Paraneptunicella aestuarii: one gene and its partner. The protein of the gene in region 2 interacts with the protein of the main gene of each other region in a pairwise test. Links are inferred from orthologs where the notes say so. Each region holds a gene or a part of one and is shown on either strand. Other genes may lie near its edges.

Region 1 (3,120 bases), 4.5 Mb from region 2 along the record:
GATGACGATAGTATGACTTCGCCAACGTTTTGTTTTATCTGACTAATTCGTTTGTTGGTTAGGTCTGCTTAACCTGCTCTTATAGCCGTATAGTCTATAACAAGTGTAGCAAGAAAGGTACGGGTGTTATTCTTCTTCGTTGAATTTTGCCGTAATGAGCTCTTCAATCGCAGCTAAAGCCATTTCAGCATCTTCACCTTCCGACACGACCGTCACTTCTTTACCCTGATAGCTTTCCAGCATCATCAGGCCCAAAACACTGGCGGCAGAAGCAGTTTTGTCTCCCTGTATCAGGGTGATTTCAGCTTTAAACTGTTGGGCGACTTTAACAAGCTGCGTTGCAGCGCGAGCATGTAAGCCCAGTTTATTTACAATAACAAGATTCTTTTCCAGTCTCATACACTCACTCACTTCAATCTTACAGGGTAGATTGGCATTAACTGCTTAATTCGCGGTGTCTCACTTGTACATCTGGATGAGAGGCTTTAAATACATTAGCTAACATTTCGACGACATATACCGAACGGTGTTGACCACCAGTGCAACCAACGGCGACAGTAACATAGCTGCGATTATTGCGTTCCAAATGCGGTAACCAGGTCGCAATTAAACTTTGGATTTGCCAGACAAATTTGGCAACGATTGGTTGAGAACCAAGAAACACCTGAACAGGTGAGTCAAGGCCGGTTAATGGCTTAAGTTCAGGTTCCCAATGAGGGTTGGGTAAAAAACGGGCATCAAACACATAATCGGCATCTTTAGGAATACCGTGCTTGAAGCCAAAAGATTCAAATACCAACACTAATCTTGAGCTTTTCTTGCCCAAAATGCGCTCTCGCACTAATTCTGCCAATTGATGAACCGATAGCTTGTCGGTATCAATATACAAATCAGCACGCTCAGCGATTGGAGCAAGCACTCTACGCTCAGCTTTTATCGCCTCAGTAAGAGACATTTTTTGTTTCGAAAGCGGATGCAGACGACGAGTTTCACTAAAGCGCTTCAATAGCACATCGTCACTGGAATCAAGGAAGACAACGGTCACTTCCCAATTAGTGGGTAAGTAATCAAGAATTTCGTTCAGTTCGTCAGGATCTTTGGGAATGTTTCTAACATCAATGCTCACCGCCACTTCTTCATACTCATTTTCAACCGTATGGGTGAGGGTTGGCAGCAAGTTTACCGGAATATTATCGACACAGTAGTAGCCCAGATCTTCCAACGCTCTGAGCACGATGGTCTTTCCTGAACCTGAGTGACCACTGATGATAATCAGTTTCATACCAAAGCCTCATACAAAGCTTGTTCTGACTCAGCTTTACGTAACTTACGAACAATGTCTCGATCGTTGAGTTTATTGGCAATCGCTGAGAGGATTTTGAGATGGTCGGTGGTATCGTTTTCTGGAACCAGAATCGCAAAGAAAATATCAACAGGTTGATTGTCGATAGCGTCAAACTCTATTCCATCCTGACAGGTAATAATTAAAGCGATAGGTTTTAGCAAACCGGGCAAACGTCCATGAGGAAGTGCAATGCCATGCCCAATGCCCGTACTTCCCATGCGTTCTCTACTCAATAAACTGGTGAGAACTTCCTCTGAGTCTATTTCATCAGACACATCTGCGGCTAACAGACTCAAAAGTTCAAGGATTCGCTTTTTACTTGAGCACCCAATGGCACGTTTAATGCCGTTGGGTGCAAGGATGTCTTTAATATCCATTTTTCTGGTACTGCTTTAAGCTCTAATTAGTGCTTTTTAAGTTTCTCTTTGTATTTAATAACCTGGCGATCCAGTTTATCAATCAAAGAATCAATAGCAGCATACATATCTTCATGTTCAGATGCCGCGAAGATTTCACCGCCATCAATATGTAGTTTAGCTTCTGCTTTCTGACTTAGCTTCTCTACATTCAGGATCACGTGAACATTATTAATATGATCGAAGTGACGCTCCAATTTAGTAAATTTATTATCAACATAGTCGCGTAATGCGTCGGTAATTTCTACGTGATGACCAGTTAGATTAATTTGCATGATCGTCTTCCTTTTTTGGGAACGAGCCTATAACAAGCTCTTACGTTGGTTAGACGGAGGGATCGAGAGCGATTCCCGGTATTTTGCGATTGTTCGCCGAGCCACCATAATACCTTGGTCGGCCAACAATTCGGCAATCTTGCTATCGCTGAGTGGTTTAGCCTGATTCTCGGCAGCCACCAGCTTTTTAATCAATGCACGAATAGCGGTTGAAGAGCATTCTCCGCCATTCTCAGTAGCAACATGGCTACTAAAAAAATACTTCAACTCAAAGATACCTCTGGGAGTATGCATATATTTCTGGGTCGTAACCCGGGAAATTGTTGACTCATGCATATCTACCATTTCAGCCACATCATTTAACACCATAGGCTTCATCATTTCAGGCCCATGTTCAAAAAATCCTTGTTGCTGTTGAACGATACAATTGGCTACTTTCAACAAGGTTTCATTGCGACTTTCAATACTTTTGATAAACCAGCGCGCTTCTTGCACATGATTGCGAATAAACTGGCTATCATTGCTGCTTTTGGCACTTTTACTCATCGCAGCATATTGCTGATTAATATTCAGCTTTGGCACGCTATCAGGGTTTAATTCTACCATCCAACGTCCGTTTTTCTTACTTACCGATACATCAGGAATAATGTAATCCGGCTGTTGGGGATTAATTTCACTGCCGGGATGCGGATTTAACGTCTGTAATAACCGCAGCACTTCACGAAGTTGCTCTTCTTTCAGCTTAGCCTTACGCATTAATGTGCGGAAGTCTTTGCTCATTAACAGGTCTGAAAAATTTTTCAGAATGTCACGCGCTTCTTTCAGCCAAGGCGTGTCATCTTTAAATTGTGATAGCTGAACCAATAAGCATTCTTGTGGTGTATGAGACGCACATCCAACAGGATCGAACCATTGAATACGTTTACGAACACATTCCACTTCTTCCAGCTCTACATCTTCCAAGTCTAAACCCTGAAGTATTTCTTCGCTGGAAATCTTTAAATATCCGGAATCATCAACCGCATCAATAATAGCAATGGCAATAGCTTCGTCAGTTTCAGAGAAAGGGGTTAAGCGCATTTGC
Region 2 (3,176 bases):
TATGCCGATCAGCTTCCCGCTATCATCGAAGGCATAACTACCCGTCCACCGCTTTGGTTGCGTGTTAATGCACGTAAAATGACTCGCGAAGACTATCTGGCAAAACTTCAAGAAGAAGGCTTCACGGAAAATAATCCGGCTTCATTACCAGATACCCACACTCAAGCGCTGATTTTAGCCAAATCGACCAATGTCCAAGCACTACCGGGATATGAAGAAGGCTGGTTTTCAGTTCAAGATGGCGCGGCGCAACTTGCAGCCCAGTATCTGGATGCTCAAGCTGGCGATACTGTACTAGACGCCTGTTGTGCTCCCGGAGGCAAAACCTGCCACATTTTGGAAAGCCAACCAGGATTGTCTGAATGCATCGCCATTGATAATGATGAGTATCGGCTAAAACGGGTTCACGAAAACTTGTCTCGTCTACAACTGAGCGCGCATGTGAAATGTGCAGATGTTGCAGAAACAAGCCAATGGTGGGATGGGAAACCCTTCGACAGAATACTGTTAGATGCTCCTTGTTCAGCTACAGGTGTCATTAGGCGTCATCCCGATATCCTTTGGTTACGTAAGTCTTCCGATATAGAAGCACTTACAAACATACAAAAAACAATTTTAGATGCACTGTGGCAAACGCTTAAACCTGGCGGAGTGATGATCTACGCCACTTGCTCAATATTGGCAGAAGAAAATCAGGAACAAATTCGCCAATTCCTGCAACGCACAACAGATGCAAAACTGTTGCCGTTACACGGAAATGACTCAGAAGCTAATCCGGGAAGACAAATTTTACCGGGAGAACAACAGATGGATGGCTTCTATTATGCCAGACTGCTAAAGTCTATAGAGTAGATAACATCAGTTCGGGATAAGAAAAGGTTTTGAGATGGTTATTTTCAGGGACTTCTTCGTTAAATAACAACTTACGAGCACATTTTAGGTATCACTAAGCATGAAAATCATCATTTTAGGCGCAGGACAAGTTGGTGCTACCCTGGCGGAAAATTTGGTGGGTGAGAAAAATGAAATCACCGTTATTGATTCCGACACCTCCAAACTACGCTTGCTACAAGATCGATTAGATTTGCAAGTTGTTACCGGAATAGGCTCTCACCCGGATGTATTAAAAGAAGCAGGAGCTGAAGACGCCGACATGTTGGTGGCGGTAACCAACAGCGACGAAAGTAACATGTTGGCCTGCCAGATTGCCTATAGCCTGTTCAAAACACCCACAAAAATTGCTCGTATCCGCTCAGAACAATACATTATTTATCAAAAGCATCTGTTCAAGCACCAAGACATTCCTGTTGATCACCTTATTGCACCGGAACAGCTGGTGACTAACGCAATCAAGCGATTGATTGACTATCCCGGGGCACTGCAAGTTGTGGAATTCGCCGAAGGCCGCGCCAGTCTGGTAGCGGTTAAAGCCTATTATGGTGGCTTGTTGGTTGGGCACGCGCTATCGGCACTAAAAGAACATATTCCGAATGTCGATACTCGCGTAGCCGCGATTTATCGCCGTGGTAAGCCAATCCGTCCTCTGGGTACAACCGTTATCGAAGCCGATGATGAAGTCTTCTTTATTGCGGCAACCAAGCATATTCGCGCGGTAATGAGTGAACTGCAAAAACTGGAAAGCAATTACAAGCGCATTATGATCGCAGGTGGTGGCTTAATTGGCGCAGGCTTAGCCAAACAACTTGAACATGATCATCAGGTTAAACTGATTGAATTCAATCCTGAACGAGCCAAATACCTTTCAACGCAATTAGACAGAACTATTGTGTTTTTGGGCGATGCTTCGGATCAGGAATTATTGGCAGAAGAACAGGTTGAACAAGTCGATGCATTTTTGGCTGTAACCAACGACGATGAAGCCAATATCATGTCGGCCATGTTGGCAAAACGCATGGGAGCCAAAAAGGCAATGGTGCTGATCCAACGAAGCGCTTACGTCGATTTGGTACAAGGTGGGGAAATTGATATTGCCTTCTCACCCCAGCAAGCAACCATATCCGCCCTACTGACTCACATTCGCCGAGGCGACATTGTGAACGTTTATTCTTTACGCCGAGGCGCAGCAGAAGCTATCGAAGCGATTGCGCATGGAGACAGTACAACCTCTAAAGTGGTAGGCCGAGCTATCTCTGAAATTCGCCTTCCTCCCGGTACAACCATCGGTGCCATTGTTCGTCAGGAAGAAGTGGTTATCGCCCACAGCAATACCGTGATCGAAGCAGACGATCACATCATTTTGTTCCTGGTTGATAAGAAGTACATTGGTGACGTAGAGAAGCTGTTCCAGCCTAGTGCTCTCTTCTTTGGCTAAGAGATTTTAACCAAAGATTGATTAGGTTAATATTTACACCCTCAATAAGATAAAGTAGATTCACTGCCTTTAATTTCAAACTTGATAAAGAGCAATGAATAAGAAACTACATATCGTCATCGGGGATTCCAATGCAAGGAAAAGCTCTACAATCCGATGCTTAACTGGTGCAGGGCAAGGGTTTTCAAGAAAAATCCTTGAAATAGAATTAATGAATAACTCAGTTATTCTTGTCTATGTTAAACAATCAGCGCTCCAAGAAAATTACAGATTAAAAACTCCCGAAGAATTTATCGATTTCATAAAATCAGAAAAGCCTGAGCACTTTTTGTTTGCCCTAAGAGCTAAAGGTACTACTCATAAAGGAAAGCAATATCCCGATTGTACAGTCTATATAGAAGAGTTTATTAAGGCAGGAATTGAGATAGAAAGTATAGCCCTACTAGGTTCGACTGCCATTGGGCGCAGAAGCGATATAGTTAAAATCGTTCCCAGCACTTGCGCAATAGTGGAAGAGGCAAATTCAGCGGCTCAACCAGCAAACAAAACCGCAGCTAAAGTAAGAAAAACTTGGGGATGGCTGTAACTTCCGCAGCCACTCACTTTGTACTTAACGTATTAACTACGCCAAAACGTTGGCGAGAACAGCACTAGCAATGAGAATACTTCCAAGCGTCCAAATAACATAGCCGCAATCAAGATCCATTTCCCGGAATCACTCACGTAAGAATAAGTGGAAGAGACATCGCCCAAACCAGGGCCCAGGTTATTCAGCATGGCGCCTGTGGCGGAAAAAGCGGTTAAGTCATCCATTCCGGTCGCAATCAAACAAATCATAATCACC

The links.
Region 1: the proteins of trkA (region 2) and ptsN interact in binary tests that used the Escherichia coli proteins (3 or more experiments, as listed by UniProt). The link is inferred for Paraneptunicella aestuarii from one-to-one orthologs.

The regions. Positions count from the first base shown.
Region 1 is NZ_CP074570.1:4,497,355-4,500,474, forward strand. Bases 1-2,787 are described here. They hold ptsN (PTS IIA-like nitrogen regulatory protein PtsN), read right to left. Parts: upstream 1,723-2,787; coding sequence 1,279-1,722; downstream 1-1,278. Other genes in these bases: KIH87_RS17505 (HPr family phosphocarrier protein), read right to left, coding at 127-399; rapZ (RNase adapter RapZ), read right to left, coding at 437-1,282; hpf (ribosome hibernation promoting factor), read right to left, coding at 1,749-2,036; KIH87_RS17525 (RNA polymerase factor sigma-54), read right to left, coding at 2,064-2,787. Outside these bases: more of KIH87_RS17525, read right to left, coding at 2,788-3,120. UniProt on the Escherichia coli protein: Seems to have a role in regulating nitrogen assimilation.
Region 2 is NZ_CP074570.1:18,251-21,426, reverse strand. Bases 300-3,142 are described here. They hold trkA (Trk system potassium transporter TrkA), read left to right. Parts: upstream 300-952; coding sequence 953-2,332; downstream 2,333-3,142. Other genes in these bases: KIH87_RS00065 (TrkH family potassium uptake protein), read right to left, coding at 2,951-3,142; KIH87_RS00070 (hypothetical protein), read left to right, coding at 2,427-2,918; rsmB (16S rRNA (cytosine(967)-C(5))-methyltransferase RsmB), read left to right, coding at 300-852. In the rest of the region: more of rsmB, read left to right, coding at 1-299; more of KIH87_RS00065, read right to left, coding at 3,143-3,176. UniProt on the Escherichia coli protein: Part of the constitutive potassium transport systems TrkG and TrkH. May regulate the transport activity of TrkG and TrkH systems. Binds to NAD(+) and NADH.